Regions from separate parts of the Shewanella khirikhana genome, predicted to be linked through region 1. Evidence: predicted binding sites of a transcription regulator. Region 1 holds the regulator's gene; each other region holds the start of a gene.

Region 1 (7,708 bases):
TTAAACGTATGATTGTTCAAGAAATCGCCGGTCCAGAGGCGGAAATCCCTGTCATAACTTTGGCGCCAGAGTTGGAACAGATGTTGCATCAGTCTATGCAGGCTTCCGGGGGCGACGGTCCCAACATCGAACCCGGATTGGCCGAGCGGATGCAACAGTCACTGGCTGACGCCGCTCAGCGGCAGGAAATGGTGGGTCAACCCGCTATCCTGCTGACCTCGGGAATGCTGCGCTCGACGCTGTCGCGCTTTGTGAAATACACCATTCCCAACCTGAGGGTGATTTCCTACCAGGAAGTCCCCGATGAGAAGCAGATAAGAATTGTGTCAGCCGTGGGCCAGTAAGAGGGTAGTACAGTGAAAATCAAACGTTTTTTTGCAAAAGATATGCGCGCCGCTCTGGCCCAGGTCAAAGAAACCCTCGGCGCTGATGCCGTGATCATGTCCAACAAAAAAGTCACCGGTGGCATCGAGATTGTGGCCGCGGTGGATTACGACGAGCCCAAGCCTAACCTCGAGCCAAAGCCAGCCATGCCCAATCCGTTTGAGCAGGTTTCGGAAGATAAAGTCTCTTTGGGTGGCCGCCAGCCTGTGCGCGCCAGCCGTCAAAAAGTTAACGAAGCACCGGCCGATTCATTGCAGGCGCTGCTGGAGCGTCAACAAAGCCGCATGAATCAGCAAATGGGCCGCGTGGTGGAAGAAGATGATATGCCAGCCTGGGCCCGTGGCCTGGAAGCGCCCGCCGCGCCAAAGATGAAAGACGCACCCCGTCAGGCTACTTTTACCCCGGATGCGGACAAATCCCGCGCAGGTGGCCGCCAACAAATTGAGCTTGATGCCATGAAAGAAGAGCTGGCATCGCTGCGTAATTTGCTGACTCATCAGGTTTCTTCTTTGATGATGGAGCAAAAAAAGCGCACCGATCCTGTGGGTGCCATGCTGGAAACCCGGCTGCTGGAGGCGGAGTTTTCACCTGCAGTTGCATCCAAGCTGGCAGGGCTCGCTCAGCACTATACACCGGCAGAACTGGTGAAGGCATTGCCACAAAGTTTGGCAAATATGCTTGATAATCAAGGTGATGACATTGTTCGTCGCGGCGGTGTGGTGGCCTTTGTTGGTCCAACCGGCGTGGGTAAAACCACCTCGATTGCCAAAATTGCCGCCCGTTTTGCAGCGCATCACGGTGCCGATCAGGTGGCTTTAATCACCACAGATCATTATCGCATCGGAGCCTTTGAGCAATTGGCAACTTATGGCAAAATCATGGGATGTCCTGTGAAGCAAGCTCATGATCTCAATGAGTTGCAACAAATTCTTTATCAGCTGCGCAATCGCAAGCTAGTATTGATAGATACCGCCGGTATGGGCCAGCGAGATATGCGCCTGGTTGAACAACTGGACAATTTGACGGCGAACAGCGCCTTGCCGATTCGCAGTTATCTGGTATTGTCAGCTACATCGCAGCGCCGGGTGCTTCAGGACGCCGTTAAGCACTTTAAGCGCATCCCTCTGTCGGGGGCTGTGCTGACCAAACTGGATGAATCCGTGTCTCTGGCAGGAGCACTGAGTATCCTTATTCAGAGTGGCCTGCCGCTGAGTTATGTAACCGACGGACAACGTGTGCCCGAGGATATGCAGGTGGCAGATACTCTGTCGCTGGCTAAGCAGGCGCTCGATGCCCTGAATGAACCTGAGTATCAGGGTATCGATAATAATTTATGGTCGGATAACACGACCTGTGCGTTTGAGTGAAGCTATGACCCGTGATCAAGCAAGCGGTTTACGTATGATGAATCAGCCATATAACGAAAAAGTAAAAGTCATTGCCGTCACTGGCGGCAAGGGTGGGGTAGGCAAAACCAGCGTTTCCATCAATACGGCTGTGGCTCTGGCAGAAAAGGGCAAGCGTGTGTTGGTGCTGGATGCTGACTTGGGTCTGGCCAACGTCGACGTCATGCTGGGGCTTCGCGCCGAGAAAAATCTTTCCCACGTGTTATCGGGCGATGCGGAGCTCGATGACATCATTCTCCGTGGTCCCAAGGGGATTGGTATAGTGCCAGCCACTTCCGGTACCCAGGCCATGGTGGAATTAACCTCTGCACAGCACGCCGGACTTATCCGCGCTTTCAGTGAAATGCGCACCCAGTTCGATGTACTGATTGTGGATACCGCAGCCGGTATCTCTGATATGGTACTGAGCTTCTCCCGCGCCGCCCAGGATGTACTGGTGGTGGTGTGTGATGAGCCTACGTCCATCACGGATGCTTATGCCCTCATTAAGATCCTCAGCCGCGAACACGGTGTGTTCCGGTTCAAAATTGTTGCAAATATGGTGCGCAGTCTCCGGGAAGGTATGGAGTTATTTGCTAAACTCAGCAAAGTAACTGACCGCTTTCTGGATGTGGCACTGGAATTGGTTGCAACAATTCCCTTCGATGAAAACTTGCGAAAATCAGTACGTAAGCAAAAATTGATCGTAGAAGCCTATCCGAAGTCTCCAGCCGCGATTGCATATCACGGTTTGGCCAACAAGGTGCTGAGCTGGCCTATACCCCAGCAGCCCGGTGGTCACCTGGAGTTCTTTGTAGAGCGTCTGGTGCACCGTCCCGAGTATCAAGAGGACAGAGCGAGTGAATAAAGCCGCGGCGTATACCTCCATGGAGGATAAAACCTCCATCGTTGAACAGTACGCACCGCTGGTAAAAAGAATCGCGCACCATATGTTGGCCAGATTGCCGGCATCCGTACAGTTGGACGACTTGCTCCAGGCAGGCATGATTGGCCTGCTGGAGGCCTCGACCAAGTTTGATGGTGGCAAAGGCGCCAAATTTGAAACCTTCGCCGGGATCCGCATTCGCGGCGCCATGTTGGATGAAATCCGCAAGGGCGACTGGGTGCCACGGTCAGTACACCGTAACCAGCGAAGAGTAGCCCAGGTCATTGATGAGTTAGAGCAGGAGCTGGGGCGGGATGCCCGCGACAGTGAAATTGCCGAAAGACTTGATATGTCGCTGGATGAATACCATCATATTCTCAATGATGTTTCTGTAGGGAAAATCATAGGGATAGAAGATTTGGGCGTATCTCAGGATGTGCTGGTTCCCGATGGGGAGCAAACAGACGACATCTATGACGACCTGGCGGGTAGCCAGTTTCAACAGGCCTTGGCAGATGCCATTCGCCAGTTGCCGGAGAGAGACGCATTGGTGTTATCGCTTTATTACGATGAAGCACTGAACTTAAAAGAAATAGGTGCCATTCTTGACGTCAGCGAGTCGCGGGTATGCCAGATCCACAGTCAGGCGATGCTCAGACTCAAGGGCAAGCTCAAGCATTGGACACACGTATAATTCATTATCGAGCAGTTAGAGTGTCAGCTCACCGGAGGAAACCTTGGACAAGAATATGAAGATTCTTATCGTTGACGACTTTTCAACGATGAGACGTATCATCAAGAACTTGTTGCGAGACTTGGGATTCAATAACACCCAGGAAGCAGATGATGGCTCAACCGCCTTGCCAATGCTTCAGAAGGGCGATTTCGACTTTGTGGTTACCGATTGGAACATGCCCGGCATGCAGGGTATTGATTTGCTCAAGGCCATCCGCGCCGATGAGAGTCTGAAGCATATCCCTGTGCTGATGGTGACCGCCGAAGCCAAGCGTGAACAGATCATTGCTGCCGCTCAGGCTGGGGTAAATGGCTATGTAGTGAAGCCCTTTACCGCTGCGACACTGAAAGAGAAGCTGGATAAGATCTTCGAACGACTTGGTTGAGCAAGGATGAGCTATGCAGGCACAAACATCAGGGCTCATTAGTCTCGAACAGGCACAGGAACTCGTGACGCTGCTCAGCAGCGGCGAGCAGGAAAAAGCCGATTTGCTGATCCGCGAATTGGCGGCCCCCATTCAAAAGGAACTCTTTGACGAAGTCGGCAAACTGACTCGTCAGCTTCACAGCGCCCTGGTGGATTTTCAGCTCGACAGCCGTCTGGCGGAATTGGCCAGCGTCGATATTCCTGATGCCAAAGAGCGCCTCAATTATGTTATCGACATGACTGAGCAAGCCGCCAACAAGACCATGGATGCCGTGGAAGAGTGTCTGCCATTGGCCGATGCCTTAATCAACCATATTAAAACTGTCACACCAACTTGGGACAAACTGATGCGGCGTGACATTGAACTGACTGAATTCAAGAGCTTGTGCCACGACGTTCAGCAATTGATGACCCGTAGTGAACAAGACTCAGAGCGGCTGCGTGAGCTGCTCAATCAAATTTTGATGGCGCAGGACTTCCAGGATCTGACCGGACAAATGATCCGGCGGGTAATCGACTTGGTTCGGGAAGTTGAAAACAGCCTGGTCTCCATGTTGACCGTCTTTGGCGAGCAACCGGTAACAGAAATGACCCCGCGTACCAGCCCAAGCGTCAACACCATTGAAGCCGAAGGGCCGATTATGAACGCCGAGCTTCGTCAGGACGTGGTAACGGGTCAGGACGAAGTCGACGATCTGCTCTCCAGCCTGGGTTTCTGATAAGGAGTCAATTTAATGGCATTCGATGTTGATGAAGAGATTCTGCAGGACTTTCTGATTGAGGCCGGTGAGATTCTGGAGCTGTTGCAAGAGCAGTTGGTTGCCCTTGAAAACAACCCGGAAGACACAGATCTGCTCAACGCCATTTTCCGTGGCTTCCACACCGTAAAAGGTGGCGCGGGCTTCCTTAGCCTGGCGCCCATGGTGGACGTGTGCCACGAGTCGGAAAATACCTTCGATTTATTAAGAACGGGTAAGCGCCATGTCAGCGCCGAACTGATGGATATCATCCTTCAGGCGGTCGATGCCATTAATACCATGTTCGCCCAGACCCAAGCCGGCCAGGAGCAGGAACCTGCATCGCCAGAGCTGCTGGACAAGCTTAAGTTGCTGGCTTCGGGTGAGCCTTTGCCATCAGAAGGCGGCGCCAGCGAGCCAGAAATTGTTGAAGCGCCTGCTGAGCCTGAGCCGGAAATCCCGGGTGTTGACCTGTTTGATGCTCCCGCAGCAGGCGGCGATGATGTGCTTTTTGACGAAGCGCCTATCGCCGGCGTCGACCTGTTCGATGAGCCAGCCGCCAGCGACGGTGGCATTGATGAAATAAACGAAGCCGAATTTGAAGCCTTGCTCGATGCCTTGCATGGCAGCGGTAAAGGCCCAAGCGTAGCAGACACTGCGCCCAAAGCGGCAAGCTCAGCACCAGCGGCTCCTGCCGCGGAGCCGGGCGGCGACGAAATTACCGACGATGAATTTGAAGCCCTGCTTGATGAGCTTCACGGCGCCGGAAAGTTCAAAGCCACCGAAGACAAAGCACCTGCCAAGGTCGAGCCGAGTCCAGCTGACAACGTCGACACTGACGAAATCACCGATGACGAGTTCGAAAAGCTGCTTGATGAGCTGCACGGTAAAGGTGCCGGTCCCGGTGCTGAAACGGCTGCTGCTGCGCCAGCAGCGCCGAAAGCCGCTGAAAAACCTGCTGCACCTAAAGCGCCGGCAGCGGCTGCCAAACCTGCCGCAGCGCCCAAAGCTGCGCCAGCGGCTGCGCCCAAGCCTGTAGCTGCAGCGGAAAAACCTGCCGCACCAGCACCGGCCAAAGCGCCTGCACCTGCGGGTAACAGCGTGCCTCAGGGCGAAACCACGGTTCGGGTAGATACGGCGCGGCTCGATCAGATCATGAACATGGTCGGTGAGTTGGTACTGGTACGTAACCGCCTGGTGAGCCTTGGTGTCACCCGTGAAGATGAGGAAATGTCCAAGGCGCTTGCCAACCTGGATTTGGTCACAGCCGACTTGCAGGGCGCGGTAATGAAAACCCGCATGCAGCCCATCAAGAAGGTGTTTGGCCGTTTCCCCCGGGTTGTACGTGACCTGGCCCGCAGCCTCAACAAAGAAATTGACCTTATTCTGGTGGGTGAAGAAACCGACCTGGATAAAAACCTGGTGGAAGCCCTGGCCGACCCCTTGGTTCACCTGGTCCGTAATTCGGTTGACCACGGCATTGAAATGCCCGCAGACCGTGCTGCCAATGGCAAACCCAGAACCGGTACCATCACCTTGTCTGCCAGTCAGGAAGGTGACCATATTCTTCTGAAAATTGAAGATGATGGCGCCGGTATGGATCCTGAAAAGCTTAAGTCCATCGCCATCAGCCGTGGCGTGCTGGATGAAGACGCCGCCGCGCGTATGTCAGACCATGAAGCATATAATCTGATTTTTGCGCCTGGCTTCTCCACCAAGACCGAAATTTCCGACATTTCCGGCCGTGGTGTTGGCATGGACGTGGTGAAAACCCGTATCACGCAGCTCAACGGTACTGTGCACATTGACTCGGTAAAGGGCAAAGGCACCATCCTCGAGATTAAAGTGCCGCTAACACTGGCGATTATGCCCACCCTGATGGTGGAAGTGGCCAAGCAGGTATTTGCCTTGCCACTGTCCAGTGTGAACGAGATTTTCCACTTGGATTTGACCAAAACCAATATCGTTGATGGTCAACTCACTGTGATTGTGCGTGAGAAGGCAGTGCCACTGTTTTATCTTGAAAACTGGCTGAGCCGCGTCAAACGTAACTTTAAGCATGGGGATAAAAAGCACGGGCATGTGGTTATTGTTCAGCTTGGCACCATGCAAATCGGCTTTGTGGTAGATGCCCTGATTGGTCAGGAAGAGGTGGTTATTAAGCCTCTGGGCGCGCTGCTGCACGGTACTCCCGGCATGGCTGGCGCTACCATCACATCTGATGGTGGTATTGCACTGATTTTGGACGTGCCAGGCCTGCTTAAACACTATGCCAAAAGGAAATAAACGCGGCGAACGCATTTGGCAGGAACATAAATGACAATAAAAGTATTGGTCGTTGATGACTCAAGCTTTTTCCGTCGCAGGGTCAGCGAGATCATGAATCAGGACCCTGAGCTGGAAGTAGTCGCAACGGCAGCCAACGGCATGGAAGCCATCAGAATGGCACAGGAGCACAAGCCCCAGGTCATTACCATGGACATCGAAATGCCGGTAATGGACGGGATCACGGCCGTGAGAGAAATCATGGCCAAGGTGCCCACGCCAATTCTGATGTTTTCTTCGCTGACCCATGATGGGGCAAAAGCTACCCTGGACGCTCTGGATGCCGGGGCGCTCGACTTTTTGCCGAAACGTTTTGAAGACATAGCGACCAATAAGGATGAAGCCACCAAGCTGCTGCAGCAGCGGGTGAAGGCCTTGGGTAAGCGACGCGTCTTCAGACCGGTCACCTCAAGGCCTGCGGCGCCAGAACCTGTCGCGAGACCGACCATTGGCTCACGGCCTCCGGCTCAGTTGCAGCCGCGTGCTGCGGCGCCTGCTCCGAGTGCGCCCATTCGCGCCAGCGGCAAGAGTTACCGACTGCTGGCCATAGGCACCTCCACAGGTGGTCCGGTCGCACTGCAAAAGGTATTGACCCAGTTTCCGGCCAATTATCCGCTCCCGATATTGCTTATTCAGCATATGCCCGCAGCTTTTACTCCGGCGTTCGCACAGCGTCTTAACGGTTTGTGCCGGATCTCGGTAAAAGAAGCGGCCAATGGCGATGTACTGCAGCCCGGCTGTGCCTATCTTGCGCCTGGCGGCATGCAGATGATGATTGAAAAGTCCGGGGCTACCGGACGACTGAAAATCGTCGCTGGCAGCGCTGATA
Region 2 (7,708 bases), 600 kb from region 1:
GCCTATGTGCCGGCATCCAACACCTTTATTGAGAAAGATGCGTCGGTAAACGCCCACATTGAACAGATGCGCCTGTCGGCCACCAAGGCCTTGCTTGAGCGGCGTGATGTCATCATCGTCGCCTCGGTGTCCGCTATTTATGGTCTGGGGGATCCCGACTCCTATATGAAGATGTTGCTGCACTTGCGCCAGGGCGATTTTATGGGCCAGCGCGACATCTTAAGACGCCTCAGCGAAATGCAATACAGTCGCAACGATATTGATCTGCAGCGTGGTACCTTCCGGGTGCGCGGCGAGGTGATTGATATTTTCCCGGCGGACTCCGAGCGCGATGCCATCCGGGTTGAACTGTTCGACGATGAAATCGAGCGCATCAGTGAATTCGACCCGTTAACGGGCCAGGTCACCAAACGCCTCGCCAGGGCGACCGTGTATCCCAAGACTCACTACGTGACCCCGCGGGAGAAAATTCTTGAAGCTATCGATCAGATTAAAGTGGAGCTTCGTGAGCGCAAACAGCAGTTTCTCGATACTCACAAACTGATTGAAGCCCAGCGGATCACCGAGCGGGTGCAATACGATTTGGAAATGATGACCGAACTGGGTTATTGCTCCGGTATCGAAAACTACTCCCGCTATCTCTCTGGCCGAGGTGAAGGAGAAGGGCCACCAACGCTGCTCGACTACCTGCCGGCGGATGGCCTGATGATCATCGATGAGTCCCACAATACGGTGCCGCAAATTGGCGCCATGTATAAGGGCGACCGCTCCCGCAAAACCACCCTGGTGGAATATGGCTTCCGCTTGCCCTCAGCGCTGGACAACAGGCCGCTGAAATTCGAAGAATTTGAATCCCTGATGCCCCAGACTATCTTTGTCTCGGCAACCCCCGGTAAATACGAGCTTGAAAAGAGCGGTGATGACATTGCTGAGCAGGTGGTGCGGCCCACCGGTTTGATTGACCCCGAGCTGGAAGTGCGCCCGGTGGCGATACAGGTGGATGATCTGCTCTCAGAAGTCGCCAAACGGGTGGCGGTGAACGAGAGGGTGCTGGTAACCACACTGACCAAGCGGATGGCGGAAGATTTGACCGAATATCTGGACGAGCACGGCGTGAAGGTGCGCTATCTGCACTCGGATATCGATACCGTTGAGCGGATGGAGATTATTCGCGATCTGCGCCTTGGGGTGTTCGATGTGCTGGTTGGCATCAACCTGCTAAGAGAAGGTCTCGACATGCCGGAAGTGTCGCTGGTGTGTATTCTCGATGCCGACAAAGAAGGCTTTTTGCGCTCCGAGCGCTCGCTTATTCAGACCATAGGCCGCGCTGCCCGTAACGTGAATGGCAAAGTTATTCTTTACGGCGATCGCATCACCGACTCCATGGCACGCGCTATGGCGGAAACTGAGCGACGCCGCGCCAAGCAGATGCAGTTTAACGAAGAGCACGGCATTATCCCTCGCGGCGTGGTGAAGAAGATCACCGATGTGATGGATGTGGGTGAGAGGTCTGCTCCAAGCCGTGGCGCCAGCAAGGTGTCAGCGCGCGCCGGTGCCGCCAAACCTGTGGTGAAGCAAGATCCGCATCAGATTGCTGTGACCATAGATGCGCTTGAAAAACAAATGCATCAACATGCGCGGGATCTGGAGTTTGAACAGGCCGCTGTGCTCAGGGATGAAATCCATGGGCTGCGCCAGCAGTTGCTTCAGGCTTGAGTGGTCTGCACGCCCGCAATGAAAAACGCGCCCTAAGGCGCGTTTTTTTGTATTCGCGTTTTTTGAATTTAAGAAAAGCAGCATTCAGCTTTAGCCAGAAGCCTTGGCCTGTTTCAATTTACTGAAGGCAAGATACGCCGTGCCCAGCGCTGTACCCAGCACGGCGCCCACCAGATGCGACTCGGTGGCGACTCTGGCACCAATCAGGCTCGCCACATCGGTGCTGGCGCCAAAAAACTGCTCGTAAGCCACTTTTAAAGCCAGGCCAATCAGTAGCAGCCAGCCAGACTTAAGCCCCCGCTTGATATCCATGATTGCACCAAAGGCAAACAGGCCGTGCAGGATCCCGCTAAGGCCGACGTAGGCGTGCATGCTTGGGTAAAAGAGATACAGACCAATACCTTCGCCCAGGCAAAGCGATATCAGCAGCAGCAATAGCCCAGCGGCGCGGTAATGAAAGTGGTGCAGACTTAAGATGACCCAGAAGCCCGCCAGGTTCATCAGCAGGTGCCAGTGGTTGGTGTGCAGCAAATTGCCACTGATAAGGCGCCAATATTCGCCTGCGCCAATCAGCTGCCTTTGCCAGTTCAGCTGCCCATCAACAGGCAAAAAAAACAGCGCCGTGCAAAGCAGTGACAGCGCAGCGCCAACCGCCAGCACAGGCTTGTCTATGGAGGGCAGCAGGCTTAAGGGCAACTTGCCCGATGATTGCTCGCTCAATTGGCGGCCGACTTGTTGGCAAGTTCGGCGTTTACCGCATCCCGATTATCGAGGTAGTCCTCAAGGCCGCGGCGGCGCAGCAAGCAGGCGGGGCAGTCGCCACAGCCGTCACCTTTTATGCCGTTATAGCAGGTCAGGGTTTGATTACGTACAAGCTCAAGCTTGCCGTAACGGTCGGCCAGTGCCCAGGTTTCAGCTTTGTTGAGCCACATCAGCGGGGTGCGAATTTCAAGCTGCTTGTCCATTCCCAGGTTCAGTGCCTTCTCCATAGCTTTGACAAAGTCATTGCGGCAATCCGGGTAGCCGGAGAAGTCGGTTTCACACACACCGGTGATCACCGTATCGGCACCAAGCTGATAAGCATAGATACCTGCCAGCGTGAGAAACAGGATATTGCGCCCAGGCACAAAGGTATTGGGCAGACCGTTTTCCATCAGCTCGTGGGAAACCGGAATGGCGTCGCGGGTGAGGGCGCTGATAGCAAGCTCGCCCAGCAAAGAAACGTCCATGATTTTATGGGACGCACAGCCAAGCTCGTTTGCAAGTGCCTTGGCCACTTCAATTTCTTCACTGTGGCGCTGGCCATAATCGAAGGTGATGGCATGCACTTCATCAAACTGCGACAGGGCCTGCACCAGACAGGTAGTGGAATCCTGACCACCACTGAAAACGACAACTGCTTTGGACATGGAAAAACCGATACTGAGTTAAACTTTTGGGGATATAGTGTATCCCAGCAGCCGGGCCGCATCAAAGTTAGCGGCATCAAAGGCGGAGTCGTGGTTGAAAAGTTCCCTTGAATCCGTGGCTGAAATCTTCTATAAAAGCCGGCCGAATTGAATGTCCGTCGTTAACCAGCCATGGCAGCGACACCAACTGAGCGAGTGCTGATGAGCGAGTATCCCATCAACGAAGTATTTGAAACCATTCAGGGTGAAGGCAGCCACACAGGTTTGCCCGCCATCTTCGTGCGCCTTCAGGGCTGTCCGGTTGCCTGCCCCTGGTGTGATACGGCCCAAACCTGGGGTCTGCTTGAGCAAAACAAGGTCGCACCTGCGGATGTCATTAAGGTGGACGGCAGCATTGGCCGCTGGGCTATGCATACGTCGGCATCGCTTATCGAGGCGTTCAATCAAAAGGGCTTCAGCGCCAAACTGGTGGTGATCACCGGCGGCGAACCCTGTATGCACGACCTAACGGATTTGACCCAAGGCTTTGAAGCGGCAGGGTTTCATTGCCAAATTGAAACCAGTGGCACTTTTGAGGTGCGCTGCTCAGACAGCACCTATGTGACAGTATCACCCAAGGTGAATATGAAAGGTGGCTATCCGGTGCTGAAACAAGCGCTTGAGCGTGCCAATGAAATCAAACACCCGGTGGCCACCGATGCACATATCGATGAGCTCGATGCACTGCTCGATGGCATAGATATCAGCAGCAAGACCATTTGTTTGCAGCCAATCAGCCAAAAGCCCCGTGCCACCGAGCTTGCGATGAAAACCTGCATTGCCCGCAACTGGCGTCTGTCCATTCAAACCCACAAGTATTTGAATATCGACTGATTTGGTAATTCACTCATTTAAGTCGTGCCAATAAAAAAGCTCCCGAGGGAGCTTTTTTAGTTAGGGCATCAGGCACTCACAGCCTGCCACTTTCACTGAAGGCAGCAAGCGCCGCGCTGGCAGCGGTGATATCGCCAATGTGCAGGCTTACCCAGTCGCTGTTGTAGTAGGTGTCGAGATAACGCTCGCCCGGATCGCAGATAAGCGTCACTATGCTGCCGGTTTCGCCGCGGGCCTTCATTTGGGAAGCCAGTTTCAGCGCGCCAAACAGATTGGTGCCGGTAGAGGGCCCGGTTTTACGGCCGATTAGCGATTCGAGCCAATACATGGTGGCGATGGAGTCCACATCCGGCACTTTCAGCATCTCATCCACCACGCCCGGAATAAAGGAAGGTTCCACCCTGGGGCGGCCAATGCCTTCAATACAGCTGCCTTTTTCACAGGTAATGGCGGCATCGCCGCTTTTGAAATAGTCGTAAAATACCGAGTGCTGCGGATCGACCACCAACAATTTGGTGGCAAGACGCTGATAGCGGATATAGCGGCCAATGGTGGCCGAAGTGCCGCCGGTGCCCGGGCTCATCACAATCCAGCTGGGGATGGGGTGTGGTTCGCGCTCCATCTGGCCAAAAATCGCATTGGCGATATTGTTGTTGCCGCGCCAGTCGGTGGCCCGTTCGGCGTAGGTGAACTGATCCATATAGTGGCCGCTTAACTCTTTGGCGAGTTTCTCTGACTCGGCGTAGATCTCGCTGGAATGCTCAACAAAGTGGCAGCGGCCGCCGTAAAACTCAATCTGTTCGATTTTGCGTTTGGCGGTGCTCTTTGGCATCACCGCAATAAAGGGCAGGCCGAGCAGACGGGCAAAATAGGCCTCAGACACCGCAGTGCTGCCGGATGAGGACTCAATAACCGCCGTGCCTTCTTTAATCCAGCCATTACAAAGGGCATACAGGAACAGTGAACGGGCCAGACGATGTTTGAGGCTACCGGTCGGGTGGGTGCTTTCGTCTTTTAAATAGATGTCGATGCCGTCCAGCATCGGTAGTTCGAGTTTAATCAGATGGGTGTCGGCGCTGCGCTGAAAGTCGGCTTCAATTTTACCGATGGCGTTGGCAACCCAGCTTGTGCAAATGGGAAGGCTCATGGGGAGTCCTGTGTTTTGCGATACGAGCTTGGATAATATGCAAAATCAGCAGGTTTTCACAGCGTCAGCATCAAAGCAGATACAGGCCGATACAAATTAATGCGTTTGGTATGACGAGATATAGAAAGTGTGTTGATTTACAACAGCAGCTGCCCGCGAGGGCAGAGAAGATGGTGGAGGGAGAAGGATTCGAACCTTCGAAGGCGGAGCCGTCAGATTTACAGTCTGATCCCTTTGGCCACTCGGGAACCCCTCCATCATGGCGTAAAGTGAAAGAAACAAGTGGTGGAGGGAGAAGGATTCGAACCTTCGAAGGCGGAGCCGTCAGATTTACAGTCTGATCCCTTTGGCCACTCGGGAACCCCTCCACGAGTTTCTTGCTTTACATTTTTTGCGTTGCTGAAGTGGTGGAGGGAGAAGGATTCGAACCTTCGAAGGCGGAGCCGTCAGATTTACAGTCTGATCCCTTTGGCCACTCGGGAACCCCTCCTCATCAGCGGCGGCCATAGTAAGCAGAATCGATTGTCATGTAAAGGCCAATTTTGCAAAAAAGGCTAAAGTTAGTCGCCGATTGGTCGATTAAATGACAACGACCTGTTTTTGTGATGTTTTTTTATGCAGATTGCTGCTGATTTAGTCAATGAAAGCCAAGTAGGTGACCGCCTTGCCCGTGCCGTTGAAGACGGCCGTCGGGGCGACTTTGGCTTGATATTGGCAATGTTGTCCCAGGATGCCCGTGATTTTGCAGAGTTTTGCCTGTCTGCCGATGAGTCGGTTGAGCAAACACTGAGCAAACGATTCGAATTACCGCCCAAACAGCCTCTGGTTGCATCCCCTGGCAGTGAAGATTGCATGGACAACAGCGGCGTGTTCAGAACCTTTGGTCATACCGCGTTTCGATTGAATCAGGCATTGCTGCCTGAACCTGTGCTTATTCGTGGTCAGCAGCCTGCCGATATGGTGATTGCGCTCAATAATTGTGAAGCCAATGTCAGACACCGCTTTTATGGCGCGGCCCCGGCACCGGCCGAGGCACTGATGCACTTTAATGATGTGCTCGAGGCGCAGCGAAGCCTTGGCAAAATGATGGCAGGAGCTTGACCCCGGGCAGGTTTTGCGCCAATAAACTGCTCTATACTTGAGGTTTCTCAAAAGTAAGGAGCATGCAGATGAAAGCCATTAAAGACAATCAGAGCCATCAGGTTAACGATACCTGCACCGACTGCGGCAGCTTTGTTGATATCGGCGCGGTAATAGGTGAAGAAGATACCGAGCTGCTGCTGACATTTGGCGGCGATGATGCCTTTGAGCAGGCCAGAGCGCTGCAGGAGAAGGCGGTGGCACGCTTTAGCGAGGTGCATTATGAGATTGCAGAAACCGTCGATGGGGTTGTGCTTAAACTCAACTTTGATGTGGCGGCCGAGAAGATGATTTTTCAGTTGGAGCAGGGGATCTGAAAAAATTTACATAAACTGTATATTGCCCCCTAAAACCAAGCTGATGTACATTCGAACTTCATAAAATATAAGAATAAAAATACCCGGTGGCTTGCCACTGCAGTTATCCCATACCCTGGGATTTAGGGACATGCGTGAAACGGCGTAAACATCAACTTTTGGTCGAACAAATTGTGCTCTCTGCTGCAAAACAGCAGGGAGACTTTGGCAAAACGGCTGAGCTGGCCACAGAACTGCTGTGCCAATCGCTCAGTTTGTCCAGTGCCTGCGTCTGGGCATTCGATGCCGAACTCTCCAGCCAATATCGGGTGGCACATTTCGGCAATGCAGCCCTCGGCGCGGCCGTGCAGCGGCCGTCACAAATCTCAGATTGTCCTTTCTACCTTGAAGAGCTTGGCAGCCGCCGCCAGATTGATGCCGCTGACACCGCGTGCGATCCCCGCCTGACTGAACTTAAAGACAGCTATTATCTGCCTGCCGGAGTGTATTCCAGCCTCGAGGTGGCTATTCGTATCAACGGCCACCTGGAAGGGGTACTGTGTCTTGAGCGCAGTGAAACCGGCAACTGGACCGACAGTGAAATTCATGTTGCCAATCAGGTGGCCGATCAGTTGGCTCTGGCCCTTGCTACCCGCAACACTTACGACAGAGAAGAAAAGCTGTCGCTGTTCAAAAGCGCTGTGGAGCAGTCTGAGCAGGTGTGCATGCTGATAAACCTGCACACCGAAACCGTGGAATACGTTAACCGTGCCCATGGGCAAATCACGGGTGTGCCACGGGAGAAAGTCATTGGCCGCTCACTGAGGCAACTGGATTTCTTCAAGCAGCACCCCAGGCTGGGTGAAGAGGTGCTTGGCAAAATTTTCCGCGGCCTCAGTGCTCAGGGAGAGATCCAACTCAAGCGCTATGATGGCAGTGATTACTGGCTTAAATACCATGCAAGTCAGTTTGTTACCGAGCGCGGTAACTACTATGTACTGGTGACCTGTGAAGACAGCACCGAGCAGCATTGTTATCAGCAGGAGCTGGAGCGCCTCGCCTGGCGCTGTAATCTGACCGGGCTTTATAACCGGCTGCATTTCAATCGGGTGCTTGAGCGTACCCAG
Region 3 (7,708 bases), 2.1 Mb from region 1:
GCAAAAATAGGCAGCTCGCGGATATCGTCAAACCACAGCGCCAATGCCGGAGCCAGGTTGCGCCACTCCAGCGAGGGGTGGCGGAACTCGACATATTCAATCAAACACACCAGCGCCATGGCGCGGATATCGATACGCCCTGAACTGCCGGCTCCCTGACGCTCAAGCTCCCTGAAGCCCCGCAGCAACGCCTGCTCAAAACGGGCTGTCCAGAATGGCGAGCGAACGCCTTCATCTTCGCGCATTTGCTCCTGACGCAACTTCACCGCGCTGTCGATAAGGCCTTTTATCAGCGAAAACTGACACTGCGCCTGCCAGTCGGCGGCCGGGTCGCCAAACAGCTGTCCCTTGGCATAGGTCACATCCAAATAGCGACTGATCACTTCACTGTCGTACAGGGCGGCGCCATCGCTCAAAAACAGGCAGGGGATCTGCCCAAGCGGATTGCCAGAGAGCAGTTCATCGCTGTTATCAAAGGGGTTGGTGCCAATCTCTTCTACCTTCAGATCCAGATAGCGCACCACAATGCGCACCAGGCGGGAATAAGGTGAAGGCGCAGAGCACAGAAGTTTCATGGTTATATCCTTATTTTGGAGCATGTGGACTTTTCACAGATGTTTTACAGCAACTTGGTTGGTGTTTCTGCAAGGTTAGAACGAGGACCCGCCAGTGCAAACAACACTTAATCCCGAAACGTCACAACGCACTAATTACCAATATTTTTCGACCGTGATATTGCCGGGCGCCCGGCGCAGGTTTTTGGCCAATCCGCGCTCAAGCAGCAGTGTCTGACACTCGGCCACCATGCCCGGATTGCCGCAAATCATCACCTGAGAGTGTTCGGCCGAGAGGGTAAGCCCGGTCATGGCCTCCAGTTCACCCGAGCTCAGCGCCTGCGGGATCCTTTGTTGCAGTGCCCCCGTCATAGGCTCACGGGTGACGGATAGCACCAAATGGAAATCAGGGTTGGCCTTGGCAAGTGCCTGTAAATCCTCGAGGTAGGCCAGGTCCTCTGCGTACCTCACACCATACACCAGCACCAGATGTTCAAAGCGCGCAGCAGGCTCTGGGGTCTTCAACATTGAGATAAAGGGGCCAACCGCGGTACCGGTGGCCAGCATCCACAGCTGACGCCCGGCGCTTTCGGCCTTGGGCAACTCATCAAGGGTCATAAACCCAGTGGCCGTGGCCGAGACTTCCAGCGTATCGCCGACGTTCAAATCCTGAAGTTTAGGGGAGAGTTGGCCGTCTTCAACGGCAACGGCAAGAATTTCGAGATAATCGCTGCCGGGAGGATTCACCAGTGAGTAAGCCCGGGCCACCCGCCGCTCCTCGTGCTGAAGGCTGAGCTTGATAAACTGCCCGGCAATAAAAGGGGATATGTCTGCCGCTATCTGCAGACTGAAGAGTTTGTCAGTCCAATCACGCCGCGCCAGAATGGTGCCTTCAACCCACATGTTCGCTCCCGCTACTGTGTACCAGGCTTCCAGCATAAGCACAGGGCCGCGAAATAAAAACCCTTTTTATTGAAGACCTTTATTTACGCAGCCCGACTGCCGACGCAGGCCAAAGTTTACTCTGTTTGCTCCGGCGACTCTTCGGTGCTGAAGCTGTCCGCAAAGTCTTTCAGCCCTTGCTGCACCAGCTCATAGGTTTTGTCGACTCCGGCAGCAATATCGCCTTCAAGCACCTTAAGACCCGAGAGGATGTCGCGGGCTTCTTTAAAGCCCTGGTCGATAGCGCCGCCTATGATGTCCATAAATCCACTGAGCTGTTCATCAAAGCTTTGGCTGGCATTTTGCGACTGATGCAAGGCAAAGAACTGGGTGGCAAAGTCGACGATGCGACCAGCGGTGGCCTCGGGCGAGGTATCCACACCTTCGTCCGCCAGACGCTGAATGGCCTGCTCCCCCATGGCGGGGGCCAGTTCCTCGTTGATGGCCTCAATGGCGGCACGGTACAAGAGTACCATGGGCTCGTCGGCGGCACTGAGGTTAACTTCTTGCTGCGCCGAGAGGATCGCGGCATTCATCAATGCCCGGCTGGAATGGGCAGCGGTTTTTTGGCTGGCAACCACGGCCACGTCCTGGCCATGATTGCGGCCGGTCTGGGTCGATTTGTCCTTGGCAACGGCCGATACTTCGGCGCCGTGATTTTGCGGACTGGGACGGATTTCCATAACTCACCTCGATAACGGGATCGCATATCAACTTATTATCGGCGATTTTTTGCACAACTTTAGCGATTAACGCTGCAAAGTGGCATATCGCTGGTGATTTGGGGTTTAGAGTTTAGACTTAAGTTTTAATTTAAACTTAATTTCGCTTGGGTATAATGTGCGGCCTATGATTGATTTGCCTCACATGAACGGATTAAAGTGAGAGGTGGATCAACAACAATCAGCTCAGGATCCTGTTTGTGAACAACCCAAAGTTACCCGAGGCAAAAACCCGCAGTAACAGTTGCAAGAATTGTGACCGACTGACGGAAATCGAAGGTGAGCAGCTGTGCTTCAGGGATGGCCGCATTATCCGCCTGCTTCCCGCCGATGACAGTAAGCAGCCCCCTATTCTGTGTGAGGGATGGCGCCAGAATCCGCCCCTCACCCGCAAAACCGATTAATAAAAGCTGACGCTGGCCTGCCGTGCAGGCTGGCTGTCGCGAATAATACCGTCCAACATCAGGTCGGTATTCAGCTTCGCCAGGGTTAACCCCCGGGTCGACACCTTCAGTCCGGCACACAGTTGGGCATAAATATCCAACAGACCTTCCTGAGTTACCTGACGTTTTTTTAAGGTTGCCGCAACCGCGTTCCAATCCGTGGTTACTTTCTCCGGCATGCCTTCCAGATTGACCAACAAAGCGATATTTTTCATAGCGACTCCGTTACAACTCCCACGTTTTTTAAGGGATTATGCGAGCCGCTTGCTGAATCGCACCTGAACTTCACTTCATCTTTTGTTCATGCTGAATGTGCCACAGACGGCTGTACAAACCGCCTTTGGCGAGCAGTTCACTGTGGCTGCCCTGTTCAGCAATTTTGCCCTGACTGAGCACCACAATACGGTCGGCATCCACTATGGTCGACAGCCTGTGGGCGACCACCAGACTGGTGTGCCCCACCGCCACTTCCCTGAGGGCATCAAGAATGGCTTTCTCGGAGCGGCTGTCCAGCGACGAAGTGGCTTCATCAAACACCAGAATGGGCGAGCCCTTGAGCATGGCCCTGGCAATGGCCACCCGCTGCTTTTCACCGCCGGAGAGTTTAAGTCCTCGCTCACCCACCTTGGTCTCGAGCCCTTGGGGCAAGGAGGCCACAAACTCGGCCAGATGGGCATGTTGAATCACTTCCCGCACTTCATCATCGCTGGCGCCCGGGCGACCATAGCGGATGTTTTCCAGCAGCGAGTCGTTAAACAGCACTGTGTCCTGGGGCACGATGGCGATGGCGCGGCGCAGGCTGTCCTGGGTCATGTCCCGGATATCGACGCCATCGATTAAAATACGCCCGCCACTGACATCGTAAAAGCGGAACAGCAGCTTAATCAGGGTAGATTTACCGGCGCCGCTGTCGCCGACCACCGCCACCTTTTCGCCCGGAGCCAGGGTAAAACTCACCTCGTTGAGGATAGGGCGCTCGTCATAACGGAAGGACACCTGCTCAAAACGCACCTCGCCGCGCCGGCACTGAAATGCCTGTGCTGTGTCTTTATTCAAAATCTTCGGAGTCTGATCCAGCAGCCCAAACATGCGCTCGATATTGGCAAGCGCACCGCGGATTTCACGGTACACAAATCCCAGGAAGTTCAGCGGCATAAACAGCTGCATCATAAAGGCGTTTATCAGCACAAAGTCACCGAGGGTCATCTTGCTCTCGGTGACCTGAGATGCAGCCAGGGCCATCATGGCCGTCATGGCGGCGGCGATAATAAAAGCCTGACCACCGTTCAGGGCAAACAGCGACAAACGGTTGTTACGCTTGGCAGTTTCCCAGGTTTCCAGCGCCTTGTCGTAGTGATCGGCTTCGTACTTTTCGTTGTTGAAGTATTTTACGGTTTCGTAGTTCAGCAAGCTGTCGATGGCGCGGGTGTTGGAAATGGAGTCGGCCTTGGCGGCCTCGCGCACGTAGCCGGTACGCCACTCGGTTGCCACCACGCTGAAACCGATGTAGGCCACCACGGATGCCAGGGTAATGGCGGCGAACTGCCAGCCATATTTTACGAAGAAAATGCCCACCACCAAGCCGATTTCCAGCAAGGTCGGCACTATGTTGAACACCATAAAACGCATCAGGAAGCTAACGCCACTGGTGCCACGTTCTATGTCCCGCGACAGACCGCCGGTGCGCCGCTCAAGGTGAAAATCCAGGTCCAGCCGGTGTAAATGCTCAAACACCGCGAGCCCCAGCCGCCGGATGGCCCGCTCGGTTACCCGGCCAAACAGGGTGTCGCGGATCTCCCCGGTCAGCGCCATCAACAAACGCGCGCCGCCATAAGCCAGCACCAGGCCAATGGGCACAGCCACCAGCGCCTGAGCCCGTCCCTCATCCATACCATCCACCAGCTCCTTAAGCAGGAACGGCATGCCAACACTGGCAAGCTTGGCCACCACCAGACAGGACAGTGCCAGCAAAATGCGCCCCTTGAACTCCAGTAAATACGGCCAGAGCAGCTTAAGCACTTTCCAATTGAGTTTATCGATGGGACCTTCGAAATAGGCAGATGGACGCATGGCTCATTCAGCTTGGGAATTTGACAGGCATTCTATCATCCCGCCGAATACTTGCCTCTAGTTCGAGTCACGAAATGCCCGCCACCTTTGGTATGAGCAAAACCAGCTGACAAAGGCACTTTATAGAACTTAGTACTGTATAATGCGCGACATCATCATACTTTTGACTTATTCAAAATGAATTTGTATAACCACTTACTACTAGCTGATGCATTTTTTTTCAGTATCGCGGCAGTTCGTGGTTATGCAAAAAAAAAGAATTTGCTAATCTGTGACCACTTCAGCGGGTCGCTCAGTGTTCCCTACTGACGCCCAGAGCAATAAACAGAATTTATTTCTGTTAGATACAAAGACTTAAGGAAGTTTTATGTTGGATTCTTCAAAAGTTCAGTACCCGCCGCTTACGTTGATCCAGACTTGGGTATGGATGATGATGGAATCAGGCAATCCCGAGATCCAGGAAAAAGGCCGCCGAAACCTGATTAACTCCTTCGGCAGTCTGGCCAAAGCCAACGAATATCTGGCTGAACATTTAAAGAAGTGATACTCACAAAAAAGGCGCCCAGGGCGCCTTTTCGGTTTTTGAAGAACCGCTTCTGATTAACGGTTTCTGCGGGCCAGTACGGCCTGGTTCAGTATCTCCAGCAGGCGGGCACTGTCGTCCCAGCCAAGGCAGGCATCGGTGACACTCTTGCCGTATTCCAATGGCACACCGGGCTGATGATCCTGGCGGCCTTCTTTGAGGTGGCTCTCCACCATCACCCCAAAAATACCCTGATTACCCGCAGCCAGCTGCGCGCCAACATCTTCGGCCACCAGCATCTGGCGGGCAAACTGTTTGGAACTGTTGGCGTGGCTGAAATCAATCATCACATTGTCGGGCAAACCAGCCTTAACCAGCTCGGCCTGAATTTGCGCCACGTGCCCGGCACTGTAATTTGGCTCGCGGCCACCACGCAGGATAATGTGGCAATCGGGATTGCCCTTGGTCGATACAATGGCGGAATGACCAAACTTGGTCACCGACAGGAAGTGGTGCGGCGCTGCCGCGGCGCCAATGGCGTCGATGGCAATCTTGATGGTGCCGTCGGTTCCGTTTTTAAAGCCAACCGGACAGGAAAGACCTGACGCCAGCTCACGGTGAACCTGAGACTCTGTGGTGCGTGCCCCGATGGCACCCCAGCACATGAGGTCGGCCACATACTGCGGCGTGATCATATCCAGAAACTCACCGGCGGTGGGCATGCCCATGTCGTTCAAATCCAGCAACAGCTTACGGGCGGTGCGCAGACCATCATTGAGTTTAAAGCTGTTGTCCATGTAGGGGTCGTTGATAAGCCCTTTCCAACCCACTGTGGTGCGCGGCTTTTCGAAATACACCCGCATCACGATTTCAAGCTGGTCGGCGTATTGCTCTCTGAGCGCCAACAGCCGCTGGCCATATTCCAGCGCTGCAGCCGGATCGTGAATGGAACAAGGACCAATCACCACCAACAGGCGATCGTCTTTTTTCTCCAGCAGACGATGAATATTGCTCCGGGCATTAAAAACAGTGGCAGATGCGTTCTCTGATGCAGGAAATCGCTCGAGGATAGCGATAGGGGGCAGCAATTCTTTTACTTCATTAATGCGAACGTCATCATTTTGGTAATACATAGGCTTTATCAGCTCCGGAGTAAGTTAAATCGAAAGTCTCTCTATCTGTTATGACTCAGCCAATTTAGCCATTAATAACCTCCATAGCAATCAAGATATGATTTATTTAAAAATTCTTTTTTAGTCATCTGAATTTAATCACTTTTTCTAAGTTGAAAATTCATAATTTGCTAATTTCCCTTTTGCGGTAGCAGCTTGCATTCCCCCATACATGAATTGAGGCCATGCCCAGCGCATGGCTCTGAGCATGAGTTGCCAACGGGATCGAGTACATAGACCGAGTACATGGAGCGAATGCCAGAACACAGCCCCTGTAGCGGCCCTGGGCAAAGCCATTAAAGTGTATGGCCATTTCAGGGTAAAGCGGTTACAGCACAAAACCCTGTATAAATTTTACTCAGGGGAGGCAGCAAGTTTTAAACGCCAGCATGAATGTTGCCGCCAAGGCTTGGCTCGGCAACATATCGCAAAACAACCACAGCTCACAGCGGTCATGACTCCTGTCCTTAGCGGCCTGTCATCCCTGCGAGCGCAAGCCAGATCAGGCTGTTTCTCGGCAATTAGAGTAAATACCTAAAACCTATATATTGAGCGAACACCCTAATATGGACAAACGTACCAATTAAAGTGCTTGCGCCAGTGAAAATGTTAGCGATAGGTTAACGAAGCAGGTCGGACGTCCTACCTGTTCAACAAGACCATACAAGAAGAAACTAAAGAGATCAGACAAATGAAGACAGCCAAAACGCTTATGCTTCTGGGTCTGTTTGCCGTCAGCCCCCTGAGTCTGGCCGCGTCAGGAATAGCTTTTATTCATGGCACAGGTCATCAAACCGATGCGCTTAACGATTACTGGACCTCAGAGTTTGTGAACTCGGTGCGCCAGGGTCTGCCAAACAGCGCCAACTACACCGTTATCAATTGCGACTTCGACCAATACATGTGGGACGAAGCCGCAGCCGGTTGCCTGGCCACCCAGCTCGGCAGCTTTATCGACAGTAAAAACATCACAGATCTGGTGCTGCTCACCCACTCCAATGGTGGCAACGTAGTGCGCTGGGTGTTGTCCAACCCCACCTGGGATGCGCGCTACCCCAAGGTGATCAACGCCACCTCGCGGGTGATTGCACTGGCGCCTTCCAGCGCTGGCACGCCGCTGGCGGATGCGGTAACCGAAGGTAATATCTTCGAAACCACCCTGGGCTGGATTTTGGGTTACGGTAGCGATGCCGTAAAACAGCAGCAAGTGAGCTGGATGGCCTACTACAACGCCAACTGGCTCAATGGCACCGCAGGTCGCCCCGGCCTCGGCAAGCCGTTC

What was found. Region 1 encodes FliA, which starts transcription of late flagellar genes. Its sites were predicted from a motif close to CTAAAGNTNNNNNNNNNNNNGCCGATA; they were not measured.
Region 2: STH12_RS07495 (VC2046/SO_2500 family protein) is a predicted target of FliA. The motif match lies at 5,700-5,726, and genes of this name have one in related genera.
Region 3: STH12_RS00940 (DUF5610 domain-containing protein) is a predicted target of FliA. The motif match lies at 2,216-2,242, and genes of this name have one in related genera.

What each region holds. Positions count from the first base shown of each region.
Region 1 covers NZ_CP020373.1:2,317,163-2,324,870, reverse strand. The annotation lists gene flhA (flagellar biosynthesis protein FlhA) at 1-344, shown strand, start outside; gene flhF (flagellar biosynthesis protein FlhF) at 357-1,751, shown strand; gene STH12_RS10170 (MinD/ParA family protein) at 1,756-2,637, shown strand; gene STH12_RS10165 (RNA polymerase sigma factor FliA) at 2,630-3,349, shown strand; gene cheY (chemotaxis response regulator CheY) at 3,393-3,776, shown strand; gene STH12_RS10155 (protein phosphatase CheZ) at 3,790-4,536, shown strand; gene STH12_RS10150 (chemotaxis protein CheA) at 4,552-6,840, shown strand; gene STH12_RS10145 (protein-glutamate methylesterase/protein-glutamine glutaminase) at 6,871-7,708, shown strand, end outside.
Region 2 covers NZ_CP020373.1:1,721,610-1,729,317, reverse strand. The annotation lists gene uvrB (excinuclease ABC subunit UvrB) at 1-1,716, shown strand, start outside; gene rrtA (rhombosortase) at 1,807-2,400, opposite strand; gene queC (7-cyano-7-deazaguanine synthase QueC) at 2,433-3,125, opposite strand; gene queE (7-carboxy-7-deazaguanine synthase QueE) at 3,327-3,998, shown strand; gene STH12_RS07515 (PLP-dependent cysteine synthase family protein) at 4,075-5,145, opposite strand; tRNA gene STH12_RS07510 (tRNA-Tyr) at 5,317-5,401, opposite strand; tRNA gene STH12_RS07505 (tRNA-Tyr) at 5,429-5,513, opposite strand; tRNA gene STH12_RS07500 (tRNA-Tyr) at 5,551-5,635, opposite strand; gene STH12_RS07495 (VC2046/SO_2500 family protein) at 5,761-6,246, shown strand; gene STH12_RS07490 (DUF406 family protein) at 6,315-6,602, shown strand; gene STH12_RS07485 (putative bifunctional diguanylate cyclase/phosphodiesterase) at 6,737-7,708, shown strand, end outside.
Region 3 covers NZ_CP020373.1:226,776-234,483, reverse strand. The annotation lists gene STH12_RS00950 (glutathione S-transferase family protein) at 1-575, opposite strand, end outside; gene STH12_RS00945 (ferredoxin--NADP reductase) at 711-1,457, opposite strand; gene STH12_RS00940 (DUF5610 domain-containing protein) at 1,574-2,179, opposite strand; gene STH12_RS00935 (hypothetical protein) at 2,419-2,622, shown strand; gene STH12_RS00930 (hypothetical protein) at 2,619-2,876, opposite strand; gene STH12_RS00925 (ABCB family ABC transporter ATP-binding protein/permease) at 2,947-4,731, opposite strand; gene STH12_RS00920 (hypothetical protein) at 5,099-5,275, shown strand; gene aroG (3-deoxy-7-phosphoheptulonate synthase AroG) at 5,332-6,387, opposite strand; gene STH12_RS00910 (lipase family protein) at 7,118-7,708, shown strand, end outside.